DNA from 4 places in the Planococcus notacanthi genome. Region 1 is predicted to be linked to each of the others. Evidence: riboswitches for the same ligand, from Rfam matches in the RefSeq annotation. Region 1 holds a riboswitch; each other region holds the start of a gene.
What was found. A riboswitch is a leader RNA that binds a small molecule or an ion and turns the genes downstream of it on or off. The one in region 1 is predicted to bind S-adenosylmethionine.
Positions count from the first base shown of each region.

Region 2: linked by a shared signal. The riboswitch ahead of QMA01_RS09315 (sulfite oxidase-like oxidoreductase) and the one ahead of QMA01_RS16075 (methionine ABC transporter ATP-binding protein) in region 1 are both predicted to bind S-adenosylmethionine.
Region 3: linked by a shared signal. The riboswitch ahead of metK (methionine adenosyltransferase) and the one ahead of QMA01_RS16075 (methionine ABC transporter ATP-binding protein) in region 1 are both predicted to bind S-adenosylmethionine.
Region 4: linked by a shared signal. The riboswitch ahead of QMA01_RS09830 (methionine ABC transporter ATP-binding protein) and the one ahead of QMA01_RS16075 (methionine ABC transporter ATP-binding protein) in region 1 are both predicted to bind S-adenosylmethionine.

Region 1 covers NZ_JASDCQ010000005.1:130,340-137,717, reverse strand. The annotation lists gene sufC (Fe-S cluster assembly ATPase SufC) at 1-115, opposite strand, end outside; gene QMA01_RS16100 (YuzK family famiily protein) at 379-534, opposite strand; gene QMA01_RS16095 (hypothetical protein) at 742-1,266, opposite strand; gene QMA01_RS16090 (dicarboxylate/amino acid:cation symporter) at 1,366-2,538, opposite strand; gene QMA01_RS16085 (MetQ/NlpA family ABC transporter substrate-binding protein) at 2,690-3,502, opposite strand; gene QMA01_RS16080 (methionine ABC transporter permease) at 3,555-4,223, opposite strand; gene QMA01_RS16075 (methionine ABC transporter ATP-binding protein) at 4,216-5,241, opposite strand; SAM riboswitch class I at 5,330-5,434, opposite strand; gene QMA01_RS16070 (thioredoxin family protein) at 5,539-5,865, opposite strand; gene QMA01_RS16065 (ribonuclease M5) at 5,871-6,209, opposite strand; gene gcvH (glycine cleavage system protein GcvH) at 6,437-6,817, opposite strand; gene QMA01_RS16055 (arsenate reductase family protein) at 6,897-7,250, opposite strand; gene QMA01_RS16050 (acyl-CoA dehydrogenase family protein) at 7,357-7,378, opposite strand, start outside.
Region 2 covers NZ_JASDCQ010000002.1:362,396-369,773, forward strand. The annotation lists gene QMA01_RS09295 (ABC transporter permease) at 1-469, opposite strand, end outside; gene QMA01_RS09300 (ABC transporter ATP-binding protein) at 466-1,356, opposite strand; gene QMA01_RS09305 (PLDc N-terminal domain-containing protein) at 1,331-1,582, opposite strand; gene QMA01_RS09310 (helix-turn-helix domain-containing protein) at 1,795-2,313, shown strand; gene QMA01_RS09315 (sulfite oxidase-like oxidoreductase) at 2,540-3,202, opposite strand; SAM riboswitch class I at 3,283-3,393, opposite strand; gene modA (molybdate ABC transporter substrate-binding protein) at 3,562-4,335, shown strand; gene modB (molybdate ABC transporter permease subunit) at 4,332-5,015, shown strand; gene QMA01_RS09330 (ATP-binding cassette domain-containing protein) at 5,020-5,658, shown strand; gene QMA01_RS09335 (ThiF family adenylyltransferase) at 5,750-6,769, shown strand; gene QMA01_RS09340 (MogA/MoaB family molybdenum cofactor biosynthesis protein) at 6,787-7,302, shown strand.
Region 3 covers NZ_JASDCQ010000001.1:1,500,385-1,507,762, forward strand. The annotation lists gene QMA01_RS07335 (gamma carbonic anhydrase) at 1-459, shown strand, start outside; gene QMA01_RS07340 (response regulator transcription factor) at 523-1,224, opposite strand; gene QMA01_RS07345 (aldehyde dehydrogenase family protein) at 1,394-2,929, shown strand; gene QMA01_RS07350 (iron-containing alcohol dehydrogenase) at 2,954-4,171, shown strand; gene metK (methionine adenosyltransferase) at 4,230-5,438, opposite strand; SAM riboswitch class I at 5,639-5,751, opposite strand; gene pckA (phosphoenolpyruvate carboxykinase (ATP)) at 6,164-7,378, shown strand, end outside.
Region 4 covers NZ_JASDCQ010000002.1:469,613-476,990, reverse strand. The annotation lists gene QMA01_RS09855 (OsmC family protein) at 1-82, opposite strand, end outside; gene QMA01_RS09850 (carbohydrate kinase family protein) at 79-1,038, opposite strand; gene QMA01_RS09845 (GNAT family N-acetyltransferase) at 1,116-1,679, shown strand; gene QMA01_RS09840 (MetQ/NlpA family ABC transporter substrate-binding protein) at 1,745-2,575, opposite strand; gene QMA01_RS09835 (methionine ABC transporter permease) at 2,588-3,259, opposite strand; gene QMA01_RS09830 (methionine ABC transporter ATP-binding protein) at 3,249-4,262, opposite strand; SAM riboswitch class I at 4,331-4,432, opposite strand; gene QMA01_RS09825 (carbon-nitrogen family hydrolase) at 4,484-5,272, opposite strand; gene QMA01_RS09820 (pyridoxal phosphate-dependent aminotransferase) at 5,359-6,522, shown strand; gene lepB (signal peptidase I) at 6,596-7,129, opposite strand.

The DNA of each region.
Region 1 (7,378 bases):
GCCCCATGATTGCATGTATTTCACCTGTATTAATTGTTAAGTCTACACCCTTTAAAATCTCTTTGTCTTCGATTTTAACGTGTAAATCTTTAATGACCAAAGTTGACATGTAAATACCTCCATAAAGTTAATTTTGAATGGCAAAGCATTCTTAATTAGTATCATTCTAATCTTAACCCATATTCACCTTACTGGCAAATCATTAAACTGCTTCAAAAGTTTAAGCAAAACATTTTAGAATACTGTATTTCCTAGTATTTTCTAAAAGCGCTGTATGACAACTGTCATGCTTCTATATTTTCAATAAAAGGTATCTAAATGAGAATCCGTATCAATAAAAAACCAGCATCCGAGGATGCTGGTTCCGTTTTTATATGTTTAGTCTCGATGTACCTGCCGTTCGATTTGGCTGGCTACTTTTTGGCCTAGCTGATAATCCTGTTCACGGCGCTGTTCTACTTCGATGATTTTGTCAGGGTCATTTTGGTACTCGTCAATTCCGAAACCATGTGCGTTTCTGAATGCCTGTTCCATTTTCTCCGTCTTTTCAATTCCTTGCGATTCGATAATGAACCATTCCTTTCAATCTTTTGGGATTTAGGATTACGTTTGTAAGTATACCCCATCAACAACCATATAAACACGGCTATTGTCTAATTAATCTGAAAATAGAACTATTTCCTTATTAATCTACCAATATCAGAAAACCCCAGACAAGTGAATGTCTGGGGTTCAATCTATTTACTGTGAAACTTCATTGTAGACGCTCGAAGGGGCTAAATCCTGCTCCACCAACAATTCATTTAACAAAGCATCCGCTTCACCAAACTTTTTGTCAGCTGCTTCAAAAGAAGCGTCTTTCGCCAATGCTTCGGCTTTCATCTCATAAGATTCCATTATCGCTGTAAATGCTGTTTCGATTTGTTCTTGCTGACCTTCCAATGCTGTTGGAATTTCTAAGGTTTCTACAGCATCTGCCGCATTTTCAGCAGATAGGATAGCTGCATCCTTCATTGTCTGCAGTTCCTCACCCTCTGGCAATGTACCTTCAGCTTGGCCCATTTCAAACAAATTCAAATCGCCGTCAACTGCATTGATCGTATTTGGAATGGCCATATAAAACTTCATCAATTCTTGCTTTACATCTTTGTCCGTTTCAGAAACGCCTGAGTCTGCAGTCGCTTCTTTCGTATCGGATGTTTCATCTGTTCCACATGCCGCCAAAAAAACGGTGGCAGTTAACGCGATTGCTGCAAATTTCTTCATGATGTTTCCCCCTATTGTGTAATATCTCCGTTATAATAGCACAGAAATTACCAATAGAATAGACTAGATGAAATAGCCGCAATCTCCAGAATCGCTTAATTATTGCAAACTTTTCTTGCCATTTGTAAAACGATCTACAATATGTGCCAAAGCGCCGTCACCCGTGACGTTGGCAGCTGTTCCAAAGCTGTCCTGGGCCATGTAAAGGGCGATCATCAACGCCACCATAGTAGGGTCAAATCCAAGCATGACTTCCAGCAATCCGATTGCTGCCATAACAGCGCCTCCCGGAACTCCTGGAGCTGCTATCATCGTAACGCCCAACATTAAAATGAATGGAAAGAAATCGCTGAACACTGGGGTTCCGCCCGTCAACAATAAGACACCGATGGCACAGGACACCAAAGTAATGGTACTGCCTGACAAATGAATCGTCGCAAACAAAGGAACTGTAAAGTCCGCTACCCGTTCATTGGCACCCGATTTGCGTGCCTGGCGAAGCGTCACCGGGATAGTCGCTGCTGAAGACTGCGTTCCTAGAGCTGTAAAATAAGCCGGCATCATGGTTTTTAGTAGGATAAATGGATTTCTTCCTTTCAATGCTCCTGCTGTTGAATACTGCAGCAATAGCATTACCCAATGCAGAATGATGATCATGACAAAGACAATCGCAAACAATGACAGAATTTCAAATACGGCTCCGCCATACGCCATGTTCGCAAAAATACCAAAGATATGAAATGGCAAAAGAGGAATGATGACATAAGAAATTGTCTTTTCAATAATCGCCTGGAATTCATCAAAAAACGAAACCATAACTTTGCTGCCCGTTGACGCCATGCCGATACCGAGCAAGAACGCGAGAATCAGTGCAGACATCACACCAAAGACAGGGGGCATGTCTAATGTAATGAACGTCGCTGCTAATGCCTTTTCCGGATCTTCCATGCCACTTAAAGAACCTTCTTGCATAAAATTAGGCAAGACTGTAACTGCCACAAAAAAAGCTAACACGCCTGCTATGATGGTAGACGCATATGCTGCACCAGTAGCCATCCCCAGTAATTTGCCTGAACCTTTTCCTAATTTCGCAATACCTGGAGCAATGAACCCAAGAATGATCAACGGCACCACAAAGTTTAGGAAATTTCCGAAAAGCGATGTAAAGGTAGCGAAAACCCGCACCATACTTTCCGGTGCAACTAATCCAATAAGGACACCTAAAACGATTGCCACAATGATTCTCGGCAATAAACCAAAATTGAATTTCACGAAATTGTCCTCCTCATATGAACAAATGCTTCTTTTTTATTATTCAAAAGTAGCACAGACTAAGACAAAATGTAAGTTATACATTAATTTACGGAATATTTTTATTATTTCACCAAAAATAAAAAAGCATCCCGAAAGATGCTTTTTAAAATCAATCTACTGGTACGACCGCTCCGCCCCACTCTTCCAGAATGAAATCCTGGATTTCCTGAGATGTCAAAACTTCTACCAATGCTTTTACATTTTCATTCTCTTCATCGCCAGCGCGAACAGCAATAATGTTTACATAAGGCGACTCTGATGATTCAAGTGCAATTGAATCTTCCAACGGGCTAATTCCTGCATCAATGGCATAGTTGGAATTGATCAAGACAGCATCGCCTTCACCGGATTCATACATTTGAACCAGCAGGGCTGCCTCATAGTTCGCGTCAAACTGAAGATTTTTAGGATTTTCAACAACATCGCTTACTTCAGCAGCTGTTTTATCAACGCCTTCAGCCAATTTGATCAAACCTTCAGCTTCAAGCAGTGACAGAATACGCCCATGATCCGCTACCGAGTTGCTCATCAAAATCGTACCGCCTTCTGGAAGTTCATCAAGAGATGCGTAATCCTGTGAGTAGACTCCGATTGGTTCGATGTGGATTCCGCCAGCATTTTCGAATTCATAGCCATGATCCGCTACCTGTGATTCTAAATACGGAATATGCTGGAAGTAGTTGGCATCAATTTCACCAGACTCCAAGTCTTCGTTAGGGAGGACATAATCCTGATATGTTTCAATTTCCAATTCGATTCCTTGTTCTTCAAGAAGTGGCTGTGCTTGCTCTAGAATTTCAGCATGGGGTACATTGGAAGCACCAACACGCAAAGTCTTAGATTCTTCTTCACCCGCTCCGCCATTTCCGCATCCTGCAAGTACTAAAGCTGTCAACGCTGTTCCTACTACAAATTTCTTCATCTTTATCTCTCCCTTTTGCTGTGTTTTAGTTTATGGAACGGAAAATCCGCAATTACCGTTTATCTGCTTTTGTTGTTACCAAATCACCAATATATTGAATGACGAACACAATGATCAAGATTAGGATCGTCGCCATCAATGTGACGTCTTCACGGCTGCGCTGAAAACCATCCAGGAAAGCCAATGTCCCAAGGCCGCCTGCACCGATGATGCCTGCCATAGCCGTATAGCCGACCAATGCGATGGCTGTTACCGTAATTCCGGAAATCAATGCCGGTTTCGATTCAGGCAGCAGCACTTTCCAAATGATTGTGCCGGTCGTCGCGCCCATAGAGCGTGCTGCTTCGATGACTCCTTTGTCGATTTCCTTTAATGCAATCAACACCATGCGTGCATAAAATGGAGCTGAGCCGATGATCAATGCGGGCAAAGCTGCGTTTGGCCCCCGAATGGAACCCATCAGGAATAACGTAAAAGGAATCAATAAAATAATCAAAATGATAAATGGAATGGAGCGGAATATATTAACGAATGCACCTGTCAGCCAATTGACCACTTTATTGGCCCATAATTGCTTCGGAGCTGTCAAAAATAACAGGATTCCAAGAGCCAAACCGATGATGAATGTAAACAACGTTGATAAAGCTGTCATATAAAGAGTTTCAAGTGTGGCTTCCCACATACTGTCCCAATCTACATTGGGGAATAACGAATCAATCATTGTGCATTACCTCCGTTTGAACATCTTCTGAGTGGAGAAATGCCAAAGCTTCTTCCATTTCACCAGGAGAGCCTTTCAACTGAAGAATCAATGTTCCATAAGCTCCACGTTGCGTATGCGAAATATTGCCTTGGACGATATTGACTTCCACCGAATGGCTGCGAATCAGTTTTGTCAGAATTGGCTGTTCGGTTTGTTCTCCGACAAAAACCAATTTCACCAGTTCGCCTGTCGGATACAACTCACGAAGGTTTTTGATGGTTTCCTGTGAATCTCCACTATCAGTGACCTGGGCCACAAAGCGTTTGGTGATTTCTTCTTTTGGTGATTGGAAAACATTCAGAACATCCCCGAGCTCCACGACACGCCCGCCTTCCATTACAGCAACACGATGACAGATTTTTCGGATGACGTGCATTTCATGAGTAATCAATACGATGGTCAAGCCTAATCGCTTGTTGATATCGACCAATAAATCTAGGATTGCATCTGTCGTTTCCGGATCAAGTGCAGAAGTTGCTTCATCACATAATAGGACTTCCGGATCGTTCGCCAGCGCACGGGCAATACCGACACGCTGCTTCTGTCCGCCAGACAGTTCCGATGGATAAGCATTTTCGCGGCCCGATAATCCAACCAGCTCAATCAGTTCCTGCACCCGTTTTCCACGCTGCGCTTTTGAGACTCCCGCAATTTCCAAAGGGAATTCGATGTTCTCTTTAACCGTCCTCGACCATAATAAGTTGAAATGCTGGAAAATCATGCTGACTTTTTGGCGCGCTTTCCGCAATTCCCCGCCTTTAATGGACGTAATTACCTTTCCGTTGATTTCCACAGTGCCGGAAGTCGGTTTTTCCAATCCATTCAACAAGCGGATTAATGTACTTTTACCGGCTCCACTATATCCGATAATCCCAAATATTTCTCCATCAGCAATAGATAAATCAACTTGGTCGACAGCCGTAAGAACCGCCTTGCCTGTATCAAATTTTTTCGTCACTTTCTTTAACTCGATCATTCGTTGAACACCCCTGAATCCTAAAAATAAAAAACCCTTCCGCGCATAACTGAGCAGAAGGGCAAACGTATATTATACGGAAACCAATCTCTCATCTTCCAAAGCTTTCGCTTCGTGTGATTTGGCACCATTTCATTTTCATGACGGTTGCCGGGCTTCATAGGGCACTTCCCTCCACCACTCTTAATAAGAGTTCGATATGAAATTAGTAAAACAGAATAGATTTTAATTGGTGGTAAATCTTACGCTTCGCCTATTTCAAATAGAGTCCCGCGCTTTTCTTACCAGAAATTCAATTTACCATGACCGGCTATATTCGTCAACAGATTTCAACTTGCCATATAAATAAGGTACCGATTGGAAAGCGTAAATCTTTTCCTTGAGCTTCCCATTCTCTGTAATCAGCAGGCAAGGAACACTTTCCACTTCATACATTCCTGCAATTTCCTGTACATAGTTCAAGTTCGCTTTGCCAATCGGAAGATCCGGCAATAGTTCTGTGACAACCGACAGCATTTTGGAAGCTACCTGACAAGTCCCGCACATCGGTGTGTATAAGTAATACGCGGTAGTGCGATTGGTATTCTTTTCTTTGATCCATTCTTTATGAGTCCATTCCTGCATCGTCTTCATCCCTCTGTTAATAGCTTATTGACCTGGACATTCGCTGAGATGAGCACATCCATCAGGATCCGGAGCGGCGTTGCTGCGACTTCCTTGTAGCTCCGGTTCACATAAAAATGCCGGGCTTCAGGGAACTCACGCTTGACCAGCTTCCGCAATTTTTCTCCTGAAGAGTCTGCATCCACTAATATAATGATGTCCTGGCCTTCATATGGCAGCAGCAATTCTTCAAGTCTCGTTGGACTTACTGTACCATTTGTGCAAAGAATCGTCACGGGTTCTGCAATGAGCGGTGCAATTCTCGTCTTATCACTGAGCCCTTCCACAACAATCACCTTTCCCATAACACTCACCCCATCGAATATAGAATAAGTTCAAAAGCTGTTTCTATATAAGTTGAAATATACCCCTTTATATTGAGTTATTCCACAAATAAGCTTTTCAAAAACCAGTTGGTGCACGGTTAGTTCAAGAGATTGGACTCGATACCTAGTGAATAGGGGTTCTTCACAACTCTCTCCGTCTTTGGCGCAAATAAAAAAAGCGCCAAATTAAAGGCGCTTTCCGGGAATTATTCGTTGGTCATTTCTTTGTATTGATCAGCATTCATCAGATCACTGATTTCTTCTTCAGAAGGGGCTTCAATAACCACCATCCATGCCTGCTCGTAAGGTGACTCGTTGACGAATTCCGGGCTGTCTTCAAGCTCGGAGTTGACTTCGATCACTTTGCCGCTGATTGGTGCATATAATTCCGAAACTGTTTTAACGGATTCAACGCTGCCGAAAGGCTGGTCTTTTTTCAGTTCATCGCCAACTTGTGGAAGTTCAACAAATACGATATCTCCCAATTCAGCCTGTGCGAAATGAGTAATTCCGATACGCGCATTGCCATCTTCGATCTTAACCCATTCATGTTCTTTAGAATAACGAAGTTCTGCTGGTGTGCTCATCTTGACCCCTCCAAATTATGTAGTTGATTCAATTTCAGTTTGACATAAACAGCTGTGAAATACAAGATGATGCCGTTTCTTAAAGCCAGTTATTCTGGTAATCGGCTTCTTTAAAACCTAGTGTCACCTTTTTTCCATCCCAAGCCAACGGACGCTTGATCAACATGCCATCTGAAGCCAAAAGCTCTAATTGCTGTTCTTCGGTCATGGTCGATAATTTGTCTTTCAAGCCAAGCGAACGATAGATTAAACCGCTTGTATTGAAAAACTTCTTCAATTCCACACCGCTAGCCTGATAGATTTCAGCCAATTGTTCTTTTGTCGGCGGGTTTTCTGCGATATGTATTTCATTATATTCCACATTATTTTTGTCCAGCCAGCTTTTCGCTTTCCGGCAAGTTGTGCATTTCGGGTACGCATAATAAGTAATCAAGTTAGAACCTCCCTTTTTTCTAAGCTTACCAAAAAGAAGGCTTTCGGTCGACGCAAAAAAAACAGGCAAATCCGATAAGTTCGGATCTGCCTGTTACCGTTATCCCTTAAACGATGTATTTCTCAACG
Region 2 (7,378 bases), on a different contig from region 1:
GCACAAAGTTTGAAAAAGAGAAAGAACCGAATAAGAAGATGGTGTAAACATAGGAAACGACTGCCCCTATGGAGATGCTGAACATGCTGATTATCCAATGGCCAGCCAGCTTTGACACTAGGTAGGAGCGCAGTGAAACAGGGCGGGTCAATATGAAATTTTGCATACCGCTATTGCGGTCGGCTGCAATCAGCCCCATTAAGCTAATAATCAGGATGATGAGTCCGATTTGATTGAATTGGCCGGAAATGGTGGACAGTAGAACTTCAGCAGAACTTGGTACCGGCCGGTTCGGATCGATGGTGATGCCATCTGCGCCGCCAACATTTTCAAGTATAACGTCCATGTATTTAGTGATCAGCGGTTGAGTAAGGCCCAAAATCACGAAAAACAGCGTTAACCAGATGAACTTAAATTCTTTTGCGGCTTCTACTAGTTCAGTGTGCGTTAATGTATAAAAGTTTGTCATGTGTCCGACACCATCTCCAGGAAAATTTCTTCTATCCCTCTTTCATAAAACTCAATGGACGTAATATCCATTTCTTTTGCAGCGAAGTCGTTTACGACTTTATTTAAATGCAATTCTTTAGCTCCTGTTAAAAGAAAGGTGTTCGGTGATAGGCATTCAACGCCTTCAACCTCAGAGCTTTTCAAAGCTTCACTTGTTTTTGGGACATTCCCCATCTTCACAAGGATTTGTTTACGCTCTGTTTTCTGAAAATCGTCATTTATGTTTCCGACAATCCTTCCATTTTTAATGATGATAAACCGGTCGCAAAATTCGCTGGCGTCATCCAATATATGGGTCGAAATGATGACGGTCGTCCGCTTCTTTAAGCGAGCAATCAATTTTTTTACTTCATTCCGGCCGATCGGATCCAACGCAGAAACCGGTTCATCCAAAATCAGCAGCAGCGGCTGGTGCAAAATGGCCTGGGCGATCCCTAGCCGCTGCTTCATGCCGCCGGATAATTGTTCCACTTTGTAATGTCCCTTTTCCTCAAGCCCGACTTCTTTTAAAACCGCTGAAATATTCCCCTGTAAAAACTCCTTATCCAAGCCCGACAATTTTCCGAAGAAAAAGAGCGATTCTTCACAGGTCATCCACGGCTTGAAGTCCGTCTGCTGGGACAAATAGCCAATGCTTTTCTTGTGCTGCACGATGGGTGTGGAATTGAACGTGATGGCTCCTTGTTCATGTTGCAGAATGCCGGTCATGCATTTAATGAGCGTCGTTTTTCCGGCTCCGTTCGGTCCCAACAAGCCCACACACTCGCCTTCGGCAATTGAGAAGGTGACATCGCTTAAAATTTTTCTTTTTTTGATGGTCTTATGAAGCTTCTCGACTGTAATCATTTCGGATCATTCTCCTTCCAATCACTAAATACAGTATCGGTCCGAGCAATTGGAGCAATAGAATGATGACCAGCCAAATATAGGGGGAGACAATCAGCACTTTTCTTTTGTACCAATCATAGAGTGCAACTCCAATCAGTAATAAGTTGAAGAAAATAATTGGCAAGGCAAAAGGCAAAATCTGTGGCCAGTCAATTTCCAGTAGAGCAGACATATCTGTATTCATCTGAATCACTCCTTCAATTATCATTATCAATAATGATAATTGAAAAGTCAACCATATTATTGTATTTTAGATACAGACTCAAAATACATTAAAGAGTAATATCATTTTTTATTGTAAGAAAATCCTGATATAAATGGTGACAAGAAGTTGGTAATCCCGAAGAAAGTCTATATAACAGCTCACTATCATGAATAAAAAGGGGATTGAAATAGATGGAATTTGATTTATTTAAAAACCAGGTCAGGTTTAAAATCGCTTTGGAATTAATAGATGTCGATGAAGGATACTCGATTATGCAACTGAATAAACTATTGAAAGAAGTATCGCAAGCAACATTATACAGACATGTGAACTCAATGGTTGATGACGATTTATTGAAAGTCGTTGGTATAAATCGAATTGGAAAAGTTGAAGAAAAGCTGTATGCGCTGAATACCCAAGCCTATAAGATCAGTGAAGAAGATTGGCAGTCTGCAACATACAGCGATAAAATAAAATTTGTAACTTACTTTTTTATGTATATTCTTCAGAACTACAAAGACTATCATGAGAACAGAGTTGGCGAAGGTACTCAAGATCAAGCGACATTTTCCTTAGTGAAATTGAACTTAACAGATAACTCATTCGAAGATTTTCAGTCGGAGTTAAGTACGTTAATGGAAAAATACTATAATAGAAAAGAAGATAAAGATGGAACAGATCGTACGATTTCGATGGTGATTATTCCGTAATTTCTCTTCTTTGAGAAGAAAATGTGCTTTAATTAATTTTGTTTACATATGAGAGGTTTATCGGAAGCTGCCATTCATTCTATATATGATTTAAAGAACCCATCAACCTTCACATGAAGGATTGATGGGTTCTTTGAAATAATACGAAATATAAAGTTCTAAATTGATGCAAGTTATCTCTTAAAGTGACAGTTCAATTATCCTGGAATCATAAGACTGGCCAGAGTCAGTCAAAATCTTTTTTCTCCCATTCGTCTTCAGGGATTTCCAAGTCTTCGCCGGAAAAGCGCTCTTCCTGAAACGGGTCGCCGTTCATGTGGAAACCGTTCTGCTCCCAAAAGCCCGGCTGGTTTTCATCGATGAATTCGATGCCTCGGACCCATTTGACACTTTTCCAAAAATACAGATGGGGTACGATAAAACGCAGCGGGTAACCATGCTTGGCGGTCAACGGTTCGCCGTCAAGTGAATGGGCAAGCAGCACGTCTTCCCGGTCCAAATCGGATAATGCGACATTGGTGATGTAATCGTAGTCACCGTGAAGCATCACATAGCCGCTTTTCGGCGTTACGCCCAATTCTTTTATCAGGTCAATAAAACGGACGCCGGTAAAGGTATTGTCGAAGCGGGACCAGCGTGTCACACAATGGATGTCGCGTGTTATTGTCGTTTGCGGCAATTTCAGCAGATCTTCATAATGCAGCGTGATTTCCTTATCAACCTGGCCGAAGATTTTCAATGTCCAAGTGGCCATATCGTAAACCGGCACCTCGCCTTCGTGCAGGACAGGAAAGCGCTCGGTCAACACCTGTCCAGGCGGCAGGCGTTCAACCAGAGAAGGATCCACTACAGGGACCCGCGTACGTTTGATTCGTTCGGCTTTGCTCAGCTTCATGTGATCACTCCTTAAAATAAATAAAACTCTTCCACTGAAAAAGGGAAGAGTTGGGTCTGCTGGTGAAATTCTCTTCCTCATCTTTCAGAACATCGTGGTTCTGTTGGATTTGGCACCATTCCAGTTTGTGAACTGGCGGTTGCCGGGCGTCATCGGGCCATTCCCTCTGCCTCTCTTGATAAGGATAAAGCGTATTTAATTTCTGGTATGACTTATTTTACCGAAACCGCTTATTTCCTGCAAGATTATTCGGAAAATAATTCAGCTTCTCTCCGGCTGGCGTTATACTGATAGTACGTGGAGAATCACGTGCATAGCAAGCGTCACTTTTTGTTTATAAGGAGTCCTGCAAAATGAAAAAAATGATCGGCATTATAGGAATGGCCGTACTGTTGAGCGGCTGCACCAACACAACAGCAGAAAACGGCGATGAGCTGCTTGTTTCAACAGCTTCAAGCCTGACAGAAGTGATGAAAAAAATGGAAGAGGAATTTCATCAATTGGAGCCGGATATCGAGCTGTCATTCAATTATGGATCATCGAGCAAGCTGCGAAGCCAAATTGAACAAGGCGCACCGGCAGATTTATTTTTATCGGCCAGTGAAAAGGATATGGAGCAGCTGGAATCCGAGCAACTGGTGAAAGCCGAAACTGTGGTGCCTTTTGCTGAAAATCGCCTGGTGCTTGCTTCCTTAGAGGAATTTCCGAAAACTGCAGATTTTACAGAAACAGTGATGACTGCAGAAGAAACCATTGCGATCGGGGAGCCGGACAGCGTACCGGTTGGAAATTTCACAAAGCAGGCGCTGGACAGCCAAGGGTTATGGCAGCCGCTTGAAGGGCGCCTTATCTATGCAAAAGATGCACGGCAAGTGGTGACGTATATCGAAAGCGGAAATGCCGGACTTGGCATCGTCTATTCCTCGGATGCGGTTATTTCCCAGGAAATAAAAGGGGCGCTCGAAGTGCCGGGGCAAGAAAATCCTGTCGTCTATCCGGGAGCCGTTGTAGCAGATTCACAAAAGCAGCAGGCCGCTTTGGCTTTTCTGGATTTTGTAGCGGGTCCCAAAGGACAGGCCATCCTCGAACAATACGGCTTCTTGCCGGCAAATGAGGCAACGCCATGATGCCGTATGATTTGTCGCCGCTTTGGCTGTCGCTGAAAGTTGCGGTTATTTCCACTCTATTTGTGTTTTTGGCTAGCTTGGCGCTTGCACGGTTGATGAGCAGACGTGAATTTTTCGGCAAAAGCCTTGTGGAAGCGTTGATTTTGCTGCCTTTGGTCTTGCCGCCGACTGTCATCGGCTTCGGCTTGATCGTCTTGTTCGGCGTCAATGGGCCGCTTGGGATTCTGCTTGAACAATGGTTTGGGTTTCGCGTGGTCTTTACCTGGATCGGGGCAGCGATCGCTTCATTCGTCGTGTCACTGCCGCTGATGTATCAAAGCGTTATGGCTGCTTTTGATAAAGTGGATCCGCGCTGGGAGAATGTGGCGCGGACGATGGGCGTATCCGAATGGCGGATTTTCCGGACCATCACCTTTCCGCTTGCCTGGTCAGGTATTTTGGCAGGTTTGATTTTGGCATTTGCCCGTGGCATCGGTGAATTCGGAGCCACATTGATGATTGCGGGTTACATTCCGGGCGTTACAGAGACCGTGCCGCTAGCGATTTACTTCGCTTATGAAGCAGGGGATATGGAAAAAGCCCTGTTTTGGGTGCTGATCATTTCGTCGCTTGGAGTAGCTGCCATCACATGGGTCAATTATTGGCGAAAAAAGAATGCTGTACGTATTGGAAGGGAGTAAGCGGATGCTGAAAGTGGATTTTCAAAAACAATTGGATCATTTCAATTTGGAGATGCAATTCGAATTGGATAAAGAAATTCTGGCATTGGTCGGCTCTTCCGGTTCGGGCAAAACAACTTTATTGAACTGTCTGGCAGGCATTGTCCATCCGGATAACGGAACGATTCTGTTAAACGGCCGGCATTTTTACAAGGACGGGCAAAAGCCGTTGAAAATCCAAAAGAGGAAAATCGGTTATTTATTTCAGGATTATGCGCTGTTTCCGCATCTCACTGCCGAACAAAATATTCTCTATGCACAGCCCGGAAGAACGGATGTACCGCATATCACCGAACTGACCAAAATTCTTGGCATTACTGGGCTTCTTGGAAAATATCCGCACCAGATTTCAGGAGGCGAAAAACAGCGTGTTGCGTTGACGCGGGCATTGGCTGCACAGCCGGATATCCTGTTGCTGGACGAGCCGTTTTCGGCTTTGGATGATGCCAATCGAGACCGTTGCCAAGAGGAGTTACTGCGGATTCATGAACAATGGCAAATCCCCATCATTTTTGTGACACATCGGATTGCGGATGCTGAAAAATTGGCAGACCGCATCATCCGGGTCGAGAAAGGGCAAATGGCTGAAGAAGCTGTGGTTTGATGTCTGCTTCAGTTTGAGAAAAGCCATGGTACAGTGATAGTAACGAGTAAACCGTTTGGGTCGCCAAGCGGATGGAAAAGGGGGAACCAATGTGGATGAACGCTATTCAAGACAGGTCTTATTCAAACCGCTCGGCCAAACCGGCCAGCACAAGCTGGAGTTCTCGACGGTCACGATCGTCGGCTGTGGCGCTTTAGGTTCCGCCATTGCTGAAACACTGACACGCGCGGGCATCGGGACCATCCACTTGGTCGACCGGGATTATGTTGAGTTGTCGAATCTGCAGCGCCAACAGCTTTTCACCGAAACAGATGCCCGGCAGATGCTGCCAAAAGTCGCAGCCGCCGAGCAAAGGCTGAAAGCGATTCGCAGCGATCTTCAGTTGTTCACGTATTTGGAACATCTGGATGCAGCAGGGATGGAGAAGCTGGCGGCTGTCAGCGACTTGATCCTGGATGCCACCGATAATTTTGAAACCCGCTTGTTGATCAACGATGCTTCTGTGAAGTTCGGCGTGCCGTGGATCTACGGCGCCTGTGTCGGAAGTTCAGGAGTGGTTTTTCCATTCATACCGGGAGAAAGCTCTTGTTTCCGTTGCCTGTTGCCGGTGCTTCCTGCAATCAATGAAACCTGTGATACGGTCGGCATCATCTCGCCGGCTGTCCAAGTGACGGCGGCGCTTCAATGTACGGAAGCCTTGAAATGGCTAAGCGGCAACCGCGTGGCAATGCGGAAAAAGATCCATCATTTCAATCTTTGGGACAACAGCCAGTTGGATATCGGCGTGTCGCGCATCAAAGATCCCTCCTGCAAAACCTGCGGACCGGATGCCGTCTTCCCGTCACTCAATGAAACAGGTGCGAGTTCCTATGCCGTTCTATGCGGCAGGGACGCGGTGCAGATTCTGCCCGATCCGAACCGTCCCATCACATTAGACGATGCTGAAAAAGTCGGTGCCCGTTTGGAAGCTGAAGTAAAACGGACACCTTATTTCGTCGAATTGAAGGTCTTCAATCACCGAATGGTGCTGTTCGGGAATGGCCGGTTGCTGATACACGGAGTCCATAATGTGGCAGCCGGCCGGAAATTGTATCATCAAGTCTTCGGCTAAACAAAGGGGGAAGTTAAATGTCAGAATCATTCAAAGGGGATCATCAGGTTCGTGTCGCGGTACTGACGATCAGTGATACACGGACAAAAGAAACGGATACCGGAGGCCAGCTCGTGCAGCGGCTTGCCCGAAATGAAGGGCTGGAACTTGTGGGTTACGATGTCGTGGAAGATGACATCGCGTCTATTCGCGTCAGCCTGTCGGAATGGCTGGAGAATGAGGAAGTGGATGTAATTATTACAACGGGAGGGACAGGAATCGCCAAACGCGATGTCACGCTCGAGGCGGTCAAACCGTTTTTCGAAAAGGAAATTGACGGCTTCGGTGAGCTCTTCCGTTACGTCAGTTTTTTAGAGGACATCGGCACAAAAGCGCTGTTAAGCCGTGCTGCAGCGGGTATTGCCAACGACAAAGCCATTTTTGTCCTGCCAGGTTCCCGTGGAGCTGTAAAATTGGCGATGGAACGATTGATCTTGCCGGAAATCCAGCATATCCGCTCCGAATTGACCAAGCATCAGCAATTGGACCGTTAAGTGGTTGACGTGTGTTAAAATCACTCATCTATAAAATGTGAAGCCTCCGGATTTGTCAGTGTATGACAAGTCCGGA
Region 3 (7,378 bases), on a different contig from region 1:
GACTATACGACCATCTCGGGTGATGTGACGATTGGCGCCCATTCATCGGTTTGGTTCAACACGGTTATCCGCGGCGATGTCTCACCAACCATTATCGGCAATAAAGTCAATATCCAGGATCTTTGCATGCTTCATCAAAGCCCTGGCAAAACCTTGCTTTTGGAAGATGAAGTGACCATTGGCCATCAAGTGACTTTGCATAGCTGCATCATCCGCAAAGGGGCGCTGGTAGGCATGGGGTCCGTCATTCTCGACGGAGCGGAAATCGGAGAAGGCGCATTTGTCGGAGCGGGCAGCTTGGTTCCTCCCGGAAAAGTCATTCCACCCGGCATGCTTGCGCTCGGCCGTCCCGCAAAAGTGGTCCGTGAACTGCGCGAAGATGACAAAATCGACATGGAACGCATCGTTCGCGAATATGCGGAAAAAGGGGCTTATTACAAGTCTCTTCAGAAAGAATAAAATCTGTTAAACAAAAGAAGCAGTGGACTTAGTCCATCGCTTCTTTTTGTATGTAAAATCCTTTTATGAAATCAATCCGCTCCTGATTGCTTCGCCAATGGCTTGTGCCCGGTGCTTGACGTTCAATTTTTTCATTGCGGATGCGATATAGTCCCTTGCGGTAAATTCACTGATTCCCATATTCATGGCCATTTCCTTTGTGCTCCACCCTATTGACAACTGTTCAAGAACTTCGATTTCCCGTGGGCTCAATTTATGTCCCATATGTTTATCATCAAATAAAGACAATTTGATAAACGCCCTCCCGAAATAATTTTCTGCCGATTGGACCATCGACTCTTTATCGCTTTCTTCCCCTTTGTACCCATCAATCAATACGCAGCCGATGACCATCGCTCCTGTTTTGATAGGCACAACGAGAACAGAAGAAAGCTTATATTTTTTCACATATTTTGCAGGCAACTCAGAATGATCTTCACTAACGGTTATGTAGCGGGCTTTCTTATTCAGAACAGCCTCGTAAATTGGCTGGATTGTACGGATGTCTTCGCGAATAGCATCCTGGTTGAGCATTGATCCGTCAGCATGCAGCGAAAAAATCAATTCACTGATGAAGTTGATGGGTGAATAAGAAAATAATGAGAGCCTTGAAAATGGAAATAAGATGAAAAAGCCTTCGACTATCCGATTGATTTTGTCTTCAGTACTGCCTGTATCCAATAAACTATCGATAAACCGCTCTGCAGAAACCGGTAAAACCTTCATCTATCTGCCTCCCTCTTCACCCCTACATTTTCAGGGATAGACTTATACACCGCGCAAATTTACACTCTACTTGAAAGCCCTTACATTTATTTTTGAATATTCCGTCTTTTCATCAGTTAAGCTTCATCATATCTTGTCTTATAGAAAAATTCAATTAGGGGGTAAAGCCATGTCCATTCAAGTTGGAGTACAAAAATTTTCACATTTCATCAACGGCGCTTGGGTTTCTTCTTCAAGCGGCGAAACTTTCGACGTCCATAATCCCGCTACAGGTGAAGTAGTGGCAAAAGTTGCAAAAGGTTCGGCGACAGAAGTCGACCAGGCAGTTGAAGCAGCCCTGGACGCTTTTGAAAATTCCGGTTGGAGCCAAATGACTCCGTTGGAAAGAGCCGAGGCACTTAACCGGATTGCCGACGCCATTGCGATGAATAAAGATGAACTCATCTACTTGGAATCATTGACTTCCGGTGGAACTGTCCGACGCATTGCAGGGAACGACATTATGAGCATCATCGACCTGTTCCAGCAAATGGCGAAATTTGTTGTGGACTACCCGTTCACTGAAACATTGCCATCGCCGCTTTTCCCAGGCCCTGCCCATAACTTTGTCTGGCGGGAACCAATCGGCGTATGCGCAGCCATCACTCCATGGAATATGCCCCTATTGATTGCGGCTTGGAAAATTGCGCCTGCTCTCGCTACCGGCAACACCATCGTATTAAAGCCGGCCAGCCATACACCGGTGACCGCTCTGCGCTTGGCTGAAATCATTTCACAAGTCGTTCCTCCCGGTGTCATCAATGTAGTCGCCGGATCCGGGACTGAAGTTGGCGAACCGCTTGTCCGCCATCCGAAAGTCAGCAAAGTTGCTTTTACCGGTTCAACTGAAGTCGGGCGCAATATCATGAAAATCGCAGCCGAATCAATCAAGAATATCACCCTCGAACTAGGCGGCAAGTCGCCTAATATTCTGTTGGAAGACGCAGATCTTGAAATCGCCTTGCCCGGCAGCCTGTTCGGTGTCTTTCTCCATTCGGGCCAGCTATGCGAATCGGGCACTCGCCTGTTTGTTCCAGACTCGCTCCATGATGTCGTGGTCGAAAAACTTGCCGAACTGACAAAAACGCTGAAGCTTGGCAATCAATTGGAAGAAACGACTGCTATGGGCCCCGTCATCTCACAGCGGCAGAAAGAGACCATTCTTTCCTACATTGACACCGGCATTAAGGAAGGTGCCCGGCTAGTCTGCGGCGGAAAAGAAGCTGTAGTTGAAGGGTTTGAAAACGGTTATTTTATCGAGCCGACTATTTTTGCGGATGTCACCAACGATATGGCTATCGCGCAGGAAGAAATCTTCGGTCCGGTCCTGACAATCATCCGCTACAACGATGTGGACGAAGCCATTAAGATGGCCAACGACTCAATCTACGGCCTTGCCGGCGGCGTATGGACCCAGGATGTCAATAAAGCCTATGATGTTGCCCGCAAAATTAAAGCCGGCGTCATCTGGATCAATGACTGGCATATGCTGCGGAATGATGCGCCTTTCGGCGGGTATAAGCAAAGCGGCATCGGCCGTGAAATGGGCAAGTATTCGTTGGACGCCTATACGCAATTAAAACATGTCCATACTTCCATGGTGCCGGAACTTGAGCGCCGCCTTGCATTTGGACTGCTGTTTCCTGAAGGAACAAATGACCACTAATTTTAAAGATTGGGGTGACTCTCATTGATTACAACCTATTCGAATTTCGCATTGATGACCACTATCCACAGCGGCTCCAATACGAGGGCAATGATACCAGACCTATTAAATGGGCTTGGCGCCAAACGGGTCGTGCTCTTCAGCGACCAAGGACTGAAAGATGCCGGTATCGTTGATAAAGTAGCAGAGATATTCCGCTTGACACAAAACGGCACCGGCACTCAATTGGTCGGCATCTTCACCGACATCCAGCAGGATGCGGGCAGTGAATCTGTAAACCGCGCTATCCAGTATGCAAGAGAAATGGCAGCTGACTCTTTATTGGCTGTTGGAGGCGGCAGTGTCTTGGATACCGTGAAAGGCATCAAGTTTGCCTTACACCACGGATTGACCGACATCAAAAAAGCGATCCCGGGCGGTTTGGCACATTATACCTGGCCAGAAGCTCAATTTATTCCCATTCCGCATATCGCCGTTCCGACCACTGCCGGGACTGGTTCGGAAGTATCGCCGATTGCCGTAATCTACAATGAAGAAAAAAAGGTCAAAACAAATATTATTCACCCCTTCATCAGCGCCAATATGGCTGTTCTGGATCCTGATCTAACACTCGGCTTGCCACCGTTCATTACGGCTTTTACCGGATTTGACGCATTGACACATGCCATTGAAGCGCTCGCGTCACCGACAGCAACTGGATTTACCGACGCCTACGCGCTTCAGACCATCCGGATGTTCGAAAAAAACATTGTTGAAGCAGTCAACAATGGCAGCAATATCAAAGCACGCATGGAAATGCTGCAGGCCAGCACCATGGGGATTACTGCTTTCAGCTTCGCGCTGAACGCCATTCCTGTCCATAACCTGGCTCATGCATATGGCGCTCTATACCGCATTCCACACGGACTTGCGAATGCCGTTTTCCTGCCTCATGTTATCGAGATGATTCCAGCCCTGTATTTGCCGAAAATCGACCAGCTGGCGCAGGCCTTAAATGTGGACATTCGTGACAAGTCTCCACAAAATTTGCTCGAGGAAGTAGTACAGAAAATCCGCGATTTGCAGGAAGAAGTAGGCTTACCGAAAGATTTTTCGAAATACAATATTCCTGACGATTCACTGCCGACCACTATAGCGGCAGTCCAGTCAGATCCTGCGGCTATGAATTTTCCACTTCCCGCTGAATTGATAGAAGCGATAGGCAAACGTGTTGATAAACTGCAGACCAGCTCCACTTCATAAAACAGAAAAAGAACGGCCAGGCATCGCTGCCTGGCCGTTCTTTTTTATTGTGTGCTAATTAAATACCAGCTTCTACGCCAGCTTGTTCTTTAAGGATTGCTGCTTTGTCAGTACGTTCCCAAGGAAGATCAACATCTGTACGGCCAAAATGTCCGTAGGCCGCTGTCTGCTTGTAGATCGGGCGGCGCAGATCCAACATTTTGATGATGCCGGCAGGACGCAAATCAAAGTTCGCCCGTACCAAATCGGCCAATTTGTCTTCATCCACTTTGCCGGTGCCGAATGTATCGAAAGCGATGGACACAGGATGTGCTACACCGATTGCATACGCCAACTGCACTTCGCATTTGTCTGCAAGGCCTGCAGCAACGATGTTTTTCGCTACATAACGGGCTGCATAAGCTGCTGAACGGTCAACTTTTGTTGCATCTTTACCAGAGAAAGCTCCGCCGCCGTGGCGAGCATAGCCACCATAAGTATCCACGATGATTTTGCGGCCAGTCAAGCCCGCATCTCCTTGAGGTCCGCCAATAACGAAACGACCAGTTGGATTGATGAAGTATTTAGTATCTTCATCGATCCATTTAGCTGGAACGACTTCATTGATGACGTATTCTTTGATATTGCGTTGGATTTGCTCCAGCGTTACTTCTGGGTGGTGCTGAGTAGAAATAACAATCGTATCTACACGAAGCGGTTGATTGTTTTCATCGTATTCAACTGTCACCTGCGTTTTGCCATCCGGACGCAAATACGGAAGAATTTCTTCCTTGCGCACTTCAGCCAAGCGGCGCGCCAATTTATGCGCCAATGAAATCGGCAATGGCATTAATTCTTCTGTTTCGTTGTTGGCATATCCGAACATCAACCCTTGGTCGCCTGCTCCGATATCGTCCATTTCTTTATCTGTCATTTGGCCTTCACGTGATTCAAGTGCCACATTGACTCCGGCAGCAATATCCGGCGATTGCTCATCGATCGCTGTAAGAACTGCACTTGTTTCTGAATCGAAACCATATTTAGCGCGTGTGTATCCAATTTCTCTTACCGTTTGTCTAACGACTTTTGGAATGTCCACATAAGTGGACGTAGTGATCTCCCCTGCTACTAAAACAAGTCCTGTCGTTACAGTCGTTTCACACGCAACACGTGCGTTTGGATCCTCGGTTAAGATTGCATCCAAAATAGCATCTGAGATTTGGTCACAGATTTTGTCCGGATGCCCTTCTGTTACTGATTCTGAAGTAAATAATCGACGGTTTTTCAAAAAATGTTCCTCCTTATATCCTGCGAGATTGCTCTCGAAATTGATACGGTACTCGTTTCCCATGTCAAGTCCGTTCCGGAATTTCCGGATTGAACTTCAAGCCGTCTGTGGCCTTTCACACGAGGATTAAGGGCATTCCATAAAAAAATCCCTTCACTCATTCGTCATGAGGAAAGGAGAATCATCATAAGCACCTTTCACTCTTATCATCCAAGGCCTGTAAGCCTTGTTTCAGGTTTGGCACCATCACTGCAGTTGCAGCAGGTTGCCGGGTTTCATAGGGCCTGTCCCCTCCACCAGCTCGGAATAAGAGTATCCGTTCAATTTTTCATCATACGGAAATAGTTCGGGGATGTCAACGATTTCGGCGAATAAAATGCTCAAATTTTATTGCTGAATGTTCTCATCCTACGCAGTGAACATTCGTGAAGTTCTTTTCCTATCGGCCAGGAAACTGCAATAATTTCTCATTGGGATTATGTGATTTCATTCAGCTCCTGTTATGATGGGAGTTAGCCCCATCTTTAAAACAATATGACCTTCGAATTTTCCAAGGAGCAACGGCCTCCGTCCTTCCCAATCCCCTAATATAGAACCTTATTTCAATATTTTTTCAATTCTGCAGCGAATTAGTATAGACTAATGAACCTAATGTGTTATACTAATGAACGAATATACATCCTCCCCATCGCCATGGGAATAACAGAAAAGGAAGGTACATATATATGACTTCAGTGAACTTTGCAAACGATTTGAAGGATCTTTTAACTGGCCCAAATGTACATGTTCAATTATCAGTGCCACAATTAGTGGAAGCAGCAACATCCCGCGGAGAAGCGGTTTTGACACGGGAAGGCGCTGTTAAAGCGGAGACTGGGAAATACACAGGCCGCTCGCCGAAAGACAAATACATGGTCGAAGAAGAAAGTTCTAAAAACAAAGTCGACTGGGGCAATGTGAACCGTCCGATTTCCAGCGAAGTGTTCGAAAACCTGTACGCTAAAGTGCTTAAACACCTAAAAGAAAAAGATGCGCTATACGTATTCAAAGGATTCGCCGGAGCTGACCACGAATCCCGTGTACCGATCCAAACAATCAATGAATACGCGTGGCATAACCTGTTTGCCCACCAATTGTTCATCCGTCCGACGGCTGAAGAATTGAAAACGCATGAAGCTGAATTCACTGTAGTCTATGCTCCTACATTCATGGCAGACCCTGCAGTTGATGGGACCGCTTCTGAAACATTCATCATTGTATCGATGGAACAACGCATCATTTTGATCGGGGGTACTGAATACGCCGGCGAAATGAAGAAGTCCATCTTCTCAATCATGAACTACTTATTGCCTGAAAAAGGCATTCTTCCTATGCACTGTTCAGCGAACGTTGGCCAAGACGGCGATGTGACTTTGTTCTTCGGCTTGTCCGGTACAGGCAAAACGACTTTGTCAGCTGATGGAGACCGTAAATTGGTCGGTGATGACGAGCATGGCTGGTCCGATAATGGCGTCTTCAATATCGAAGGCGGCTGCTATGCCAAAACCATCAACTTGTCACGCGAAAACGAACCACAAATCTACGACGCCATCCGTTTTGGTTCTGTCCTTGAAAACGTGGTAGTGGATCCGGATACACGCATCCCTGACTACAACGATGGTTCATTGACTGAAAATACACGTGCTGCTTACCCAATGCAGGCAATCGATAATATTGTAGACCCTTCAATTGCTGGACATCCGAAAACGATCGTCTTCTTGACAGCAGATGCATTCGGCGTCTTGCCTCCAATCAGCAAGTTGACGAAAGAACAGGCGATGTACCATTTCCTAAGCGGCTATACATCAAAATTGGCTGGTACAGAACGCGGCATTACATCTCCTGAAGCAACATTCTCTACTTGCTTCGGTTCACCATTCCTGCCGTTGCACGCAACGGTC
Region 4 (7,378 bases), on a different contig from region 1:
TTAGCCCCCCGACTTCAATGTCTCCCACATCATTGCGGAGACCTGGCCAATCTGCTTTTAAATGAAAGCTATGCAATGTCATAACGCTCCACTCCCTTGATTAGTGATTTTTGCTATTTCTTCAATGCGCGGCATCGCCGTCAACGCACCGGCCTTTGTCGCACAAAGCGCTCCCAATTTGTTGCCGAAATCAGCACAGGCAATGACCTCCTGCTCCGTACCAGGCAAGCCTTGCAAATGGACGTGGCGGATGACACCTGCCATAAAAGCATCTCCTGCTCCCGTAGTGTCCACTGGCTGTACCGGAACAACCGGCACATGATGAACTTTATTCTGGAAAACAGCATGCGTCCCATTTTCACCATCCGTTACAAAAACCAAAGGAATAGCAAAACCGGACAACCGTTCAAGCCCTTCCTCCATAGACTCAGTTTCCATTAAGAAATCCAATTCTGCTGTCGTCAGTTTGACGATATCTGCTGATGGCAGAAATTCGAGAACTGTTTCACGGCAAAGCTCTTCACTTTCCCAGCGCAATGGACGAATATTGACATCATATGAACATAGGACACCATGTTCTTTTGACAGTTCCAGAGCTTTCCGGGTCGTCTCCCTCGCTTCGGGATGGAATAGGGTTCCCGAACAAAAATGAAAAATGCTGGCCTTTTCAAAAGCCTTTTTCTCCAGTTCGTGTCCTCCAACTTGAAGATCGGGCGTTTCATTGACATAATCTGCAAACACACGGTCAAATTCAGGTGTCAGGTGGATATAAACACCGCTTACCCGCTTTTCAGGCACCTGAATAGCGTGCGATAAATCCACGCCTTCTTTCAATAGTTCGTTGCGTACAAAAGCCGATGTCTCATCATCCCCTGTTATGGTGATAAACCTCGAGGACAGGCCTAACCGGCTGATGCCTGCAGCCACGTTCACTGTCGCTCCACCCAAATGGCGGTTGAACGAAGAATTATCAGTATCCGCTGCGATATAATCCACAAATGCATCTCCGTATGTCAGGACGTGCTTTGTTTTTACCATCTGTTGACCTCCTTCATGTTAAATGGCTTCTTCCTTGCTATAATTTAATTGTTGAGTAAGAAAAGGAGGAATACCGTATGAATGTCATTATACGACAAGCACGGCCAGAAGACGCAGAAAACGTAGCGCCGCTCATTATTAATGCCATCGGTGAAATCGCCGATCATATGACGGCACAAAAAGAGCCAGGGGCCGTATTGGAAAAAGTTGCGGAGATGGTACGCGGGGAACATACACGCCATAGCTATCACTATACCTACACCGCTTTAGTCAATGGCACTATTGCGGGCGCCTTGGTGCTCTATCACGGCAATCAAGCTGAAGCCCTGGACCGCTATTTAATTGATCAACTGAAAAAGCAAGGCCATGATCGTTCCATTGAACCGGAAGCCCATCTTGACGAATGGTATATCGATACTGTCTCAGTCGATCCAGCCTACCAGGGGCAAGGAATCGGCTCGAAGCTATTTGAATTCGCAGAAGAACGCGTGTTGGCTGAAGGAGGCGGCAAACTCTCGTTGAATGTGGATATTGGTAAAGAAGGAGCGATCCGCCTCTACAAACGCCTGGGCTATTCCATAACGGAGCCTTGGACCATTATCGGTGAGCCTTTCCATCATATGGTCAAGACCATTTCCTGACATTGTTCAACATAAAAAAGCCGCTCCAGATTTTTTCGCTGGAGCGGCTTTCTGTATCGAAATTTTTATTCAGCCATCCATTCCGGCTTGCCGAATCCTTCAAATTCTTCATCAATGACTGCTTCAAATTCAGCCGATTCCACAATTTCCACTAAATCCTTTGCTAATTCGCTGTCTTCATTTTCTGCATTGACCGCCACTACATTGCGATATTGATCCGGCATGTTTTCAAGTGCCAATGCATCCAATAGATCCATTTCAGCAGCTATTGCAAAGTTTCCGGGTACAGCCGCCAAGTCAGAACCATCAACTGCCCGCGGCAATTGGCCTGCTTCGATCGGCTGAAATTCCAAGTTTTTCTCATTTGTAATAACATCTCTTTCGGACGCCTGCAGCACTTCAGCTTCCGGATCCAACTCGACTAAGCCTTCATCCTGCAGCATCAGCAAAGCACGTGCACCGTTGACCGGATCGTTCGGAATCGCAATGGTTGCTCCATCCTCAATTGCTTCCAAAGAATCGTATTGGTTCGAGTAGAGGCCCATAGGCGCTGTTGGCACCGTAATCAGTGCGGATAGGTCCATGCCATTCTCTTTTTCGAAGTTTTCCAGGTAAATCGTGTGCTGGAACAGGTTGGCATCAATATCGCCACCATCGAGTGCTACGTTCGGCTGAATGTAATCGCTGAACTCCACCAATTCCACTGTGTAACCCTTTTCTTCAAGTCCAGGCACAATCGCCTTGCTCAGCATGTCGCTGTATGGACCTGCAGTAGCCCCTAGTTTAATGTCCTTCGAAGCTTCTCCTCCAGTTCCTTCAGAGCCGCTTTCTTCTCCACTGCCGCATGCTGCCAAAGCCAATGCGCTTGCTGCTAAAATAAATCCTAATTTTTTCATGTCATTCTCCCCTTATCGTTTATCGATGGCTTTCGCCGTATAGTCGCCAGCTTGTTGAATCAATTGGACCAACACAATCAAAATGACAACAGTAACAATCATGATCGTATTATCGTAGCGGTAATAGCCGAAGCGGATGGCCAAATCTCCAATGCCTCCGCCGCCTACTACGCCTGCCATCGCAGAATAGGCGACCAGGCTGATGATGGTCAATGTCACCCCCTGGATAATGCTTGCTTTCGCTTCCGGCAGCAGAACGTCTTTGATGATCATCCATGGTGTCGCACCCACGGCAATCGCTGCCTCAATGACGCCTTTATCGATTTCACGCAGTGAGTTTTCCACAATACGTGCGAAAAACGGAATCGCCGCAACCGATAGGGACACACTCGCCGCAATCGGGCCAATGGTTGTTCCTGTAATAAGTTTCGTCAGTGGAATAAGTGCCACCAACAAAATGATAAACGGAATAGAGCGTACAATATTGACGATAAAACCAATCACAGCATTGACCGGCCGGTTTTCAAGAAATAAGCCGCGGTCTGTAATGAACAGCAAGATTCCCAAAGGCAGGCCGACAATCAAAGCCACTGCCAAGGAAATCCCGATCATTGTCAGTGTCTGAAAAAAAGCAGTCTGTATTTCGGGCCATAATTCAATAATTCGTCCCCATTCAACGCCCATTCGGAATCACCTCCACAATTGCCGATCTGCTTTCCATATACTTCAATGCATCCATGACGTCAGAAGAAGTCCCTTTCAACTCCATGATAAAAACGCCAAGCGGCCTTTCCTGAATGTACTCAATTGCTCCATGCAAAAAGTTTCCTTTGACCGGATAATTCTGCAGCATATCGGAAATTACGCCTTCTCCGGCCACTCCCCCTTTGAACAACACTTTCACTACTGTACCCGTAAATTCGCTCAACAGATGTTCCGGAACATTGAAAGAGACGACGCTGGAGATGAATTCCTTAGTCAATTCCTTTTGAGGATCTGCAAAAATGTCGTAGACCTGACCTTCTTCAATGACACGGCCACCTTGCATGACGGCCATGCGGTCACAGATTTCCTTGACGACATTCATTTCATGCGTAATCAGTACAATTGTGATGTTCAATTTAAGATTGATGTCTTTCAATAAACGCAAAATGGACAATGTGGTATTCGGATCCAGTGCCGATGTTGCTTCATCACATAACAAAACGGCCGGATTGTTGGCTAATGCCCGTGCGATGCCGACACGCTGTTTCTGTCCACCGCTCAATTGAGCTGGATAAACATCGCGTTTATCTGATAAACCGACCATTTCCAACAATTCCTCCACGCGGCCTTTCAGATTTTTAGATGGAGTGCCTGCAGCCCGAAGCGCAAAAGCGATATTTTCGTACACCGTCTTTTGGCTGATCAGGTAGAAATGCTGAAAAATCATGCCGATTTTCAAACGGGCTTTTCTCAATTTTTCACTGTGTAGTTTGGTCAAATCATTGCCATCTACTGTGACGCTGCCGGAAGTCGGCCGTTCAAGCAAGTTGATGCAACGGATCAGCGAACTTTTGCCGGCACCTGAATAGCCGACGATGCCGAAAATTTCACCTTTTCCGATTTCCAATGAAACATTATCCACTCCAGTGACGGTGCCATGCTTAGTTGTGTAAGTTTTCGTCAATTTCTCAATCTGTATCATAGCTTCCTCCCGCCAATAAAAAGATGCCTCTTTCATCAAGAAAGAAGCATCGAAAAATTTAGTTTCTCGACTTATCTTTCGGAACATTGGGTTCCGTTGGATTTGGCACCTTCCCAATCGGGGGTTGCCGGACGTCACAGGGCCTGTCCCTCAGTCTCTCTTGATAAGTTTAAGTTATTTAATTGAATTTTATGTTACAGGCATCCCCAGCGAGTGTCAATCTACTTTTTGAATTTTTCGTACAATTGCTCACGGCGATCGGCGAATACCGGAATGCGCTTCCGGACTTCCTCTACTTCATCCAAATCGATTTCTGCATAACCAATGCCTTCCTCTTTCTTCATATCCAAACGAACTTCTCCCCAGGGAGCGATCACCATCGTGCTGCCGCCGAATTCATTGTTTGGATCACTGCCGATACGGTTCGAGGCGACAATAAAAATTTGGTTTTCGATGGCGCGTGCCTGCAACAAGATGCGCCAATGATCAATCCGCGCTTCGGGCCATTCCGCTGATACAAATACAAGTTTTGCACCGTTCAGCGCCTGGGCACGGATCCATTCAGGAAAACGGATATCGTAACAAATGACGCCTCCGTATGTCTGATTATCCAATTCGAATGTGCCAAGTGTATCGCCTTCTTCAAGATGGATATGTTCATCCATTAAACAAAAACGGTGAGCTTTATCGTATTCCGAAACCAGCCCGCCGTCTTTGTCGACAACGTACATCGTATTATAGAATCCTCCGTTTTTTTCAGTCGAAACAGAGCCACCCACAATATTGACTTTATGCTCTTTCGCAAAACTTTTGAGCAATTCCACTGTCCGGTTTGTGCTGTCTGCCAATGTATCCAGTTCGGTCAATGCATATCCTGTATTCCACATTTCAGGCAAGACGATCGTCTCCGCTCCATTGCTTGCCGCTTCCGTTAAATAATCCAGGACCTTCCGATAATTCAATTCCGGCTGACCAAAAGCGATATCCATTTGAACGCATGCAATTTTCATTCGTTTCTCCTCCACTAGACAAGTTACCTTCAACTCTATAAGATTTGAAGTAGAAGTGCAATTATTTCGAAAATAAGGAGAATCACATGGACTTTTCAAAACGGCTCCAAAACTTGCCCACGCAGTTTTTCGCTTCACTGGTGGCCAAAACAAGCAAAGCAATCGCTGAAGGACGCGATGTCATCAATCTTGGCCAAGGCAATCCCGACCAGCCGACGCCCGATCATATTATCAAAGCCCTGCAAACCGCTGCAGCCGATCCAAAAACGCATAAATATTCACCTTTTCGCGGCATAGCGGAACTGCGTCAAGCCGCTGTGAATTTTTACAAACGCGAGTATGGTGTGGATATCGATCCTGACCTCGAAGTGGCAATCTTGGCAGGAACGAAAATCGGACTTGTTGAGCTGCCCTTGGCTTTGTTGGATCCAGATGATCTATTACTTCTGCCGAATCCCGGTTATCCGGATTACCTGTCGGGAGCCCCGCTTGCAGATATCGGGTATGAGCTGATGAGGCTGAATCCGGAAAATGGCTATTTGCCGGATTATGCCGAGTTGACTGGAAGCATCCGTTCACGTGCCAAACTGATGTATTTGAACTACCCGAACAATCCAACCGGTGCAGTAGCGACTAAAGAATTCTTCGATGAGACAGTCAAATTCGCCAAGGACAACAGCATTGCGGTTGTCCATGATTTCGCTTATGGAGCTGTCGGGTTTGACGGAAAAAAACCGGTCAGTTTCCTTCAATCTGAAGGGGCTAAAGAAGTTGGCATCGAAATGTACACTTTATCGAAGACTTACAACATGGCAGGTTGGCGCATCGGATTTGCTGTCGGCAATTCCAAAATGATTGAAGCCTTGAACTTGATCCAGGACCATTTTTTCGCCGGTTTGTTCCCTGCCGTCCAATTGGCTGCGGCAGAGGCGTTGAATGCCGACCAGCAATGCGTAGATGAATTGGTCGGCCTTTATGAAAAACGCCGCAACGTCCTGGTGGCTGAATGCGCGCGGATCGGTTGGAACATCAAAGCACCACAAGGCTCTTTCTTTGCCTGGCTGCCGGTTCCAGAAGGTTTCACCAGCGTGGAATTTGCCGACTTCCTTCTTGAGAAAGCAGATATTTCAGTTGCGGCAGGCAGTGGTTTCGGCGATGTTGGAGAAGGTTTTGTCCGTGTCGGATTACTGGTTGATGAAACCCGCATCATTGAAGCGGTCAATCGCATCGAAGCTTTGAAATTATTTTAGAGTGCATAAAGGACAGCGTCCCAATACGGGGCTGCTGTCCTTTTAAAAATTGAGAAGATTGTCCACATCTGATTCATTTCACAAAACCGATATGCTCGAAAGGCGACAACCTGATTTTCACTTCACCAAGGACTGAGTCTTTAGAAATAAAACCCAAAACCCTGGAATCCATGCTATTTAAGCGGTTATCCCCTAATACATAATAAGATTCGGCAGGTACGACAAATTCCTGGAAATCTTCAGTCAGCTGCATCAATCCTTCTTGCTCCGCCGCTTTCCGGTTCTTATCCAAATAAGGTTCCGCTTGGGGAGTGCCGTTCACATACAGCTGATCGTCTTTCATTGAAATGCGGTCTCCTGGAACACCGATTACCCGTTTGATGAAATTGACGCCATTGGGTGCTTTGAAGACGATCATGTCAAAATTTTCTATCGTATGAATCTTAAAAAGCATGACTTTGTCATTTTCTTCGAACGTGGGCATCATGGATTCTCCATGGACAGCTACCGGTTCAAACAGAAAATACCGTGATCCCAAGACGATAAGCACAGTCAAAAAGATGACCCGCATCCAGGAAATAAACTCTTTTACCGGATCTTCAAACACATCGTCCCCTCCTGCTCCTGCTTATTCTTTCTTAATTATAATACGCATGCCAATTTGTGCATACTTTCGATTCTCTAATACCTAATGAATCCCAAAAGTGTTTAAGATTTTTCCAGTCCGAATTGTCTGTTGCCCAACTCCTTATTCGGTACAGCATCAGCAGCCTTACACCCTTTTTCATACGGCCGATTCCCGTCTGAATCGTCAGACTTTTGAGCGTATCGCAATTTTATGTTACACTCAATAAAA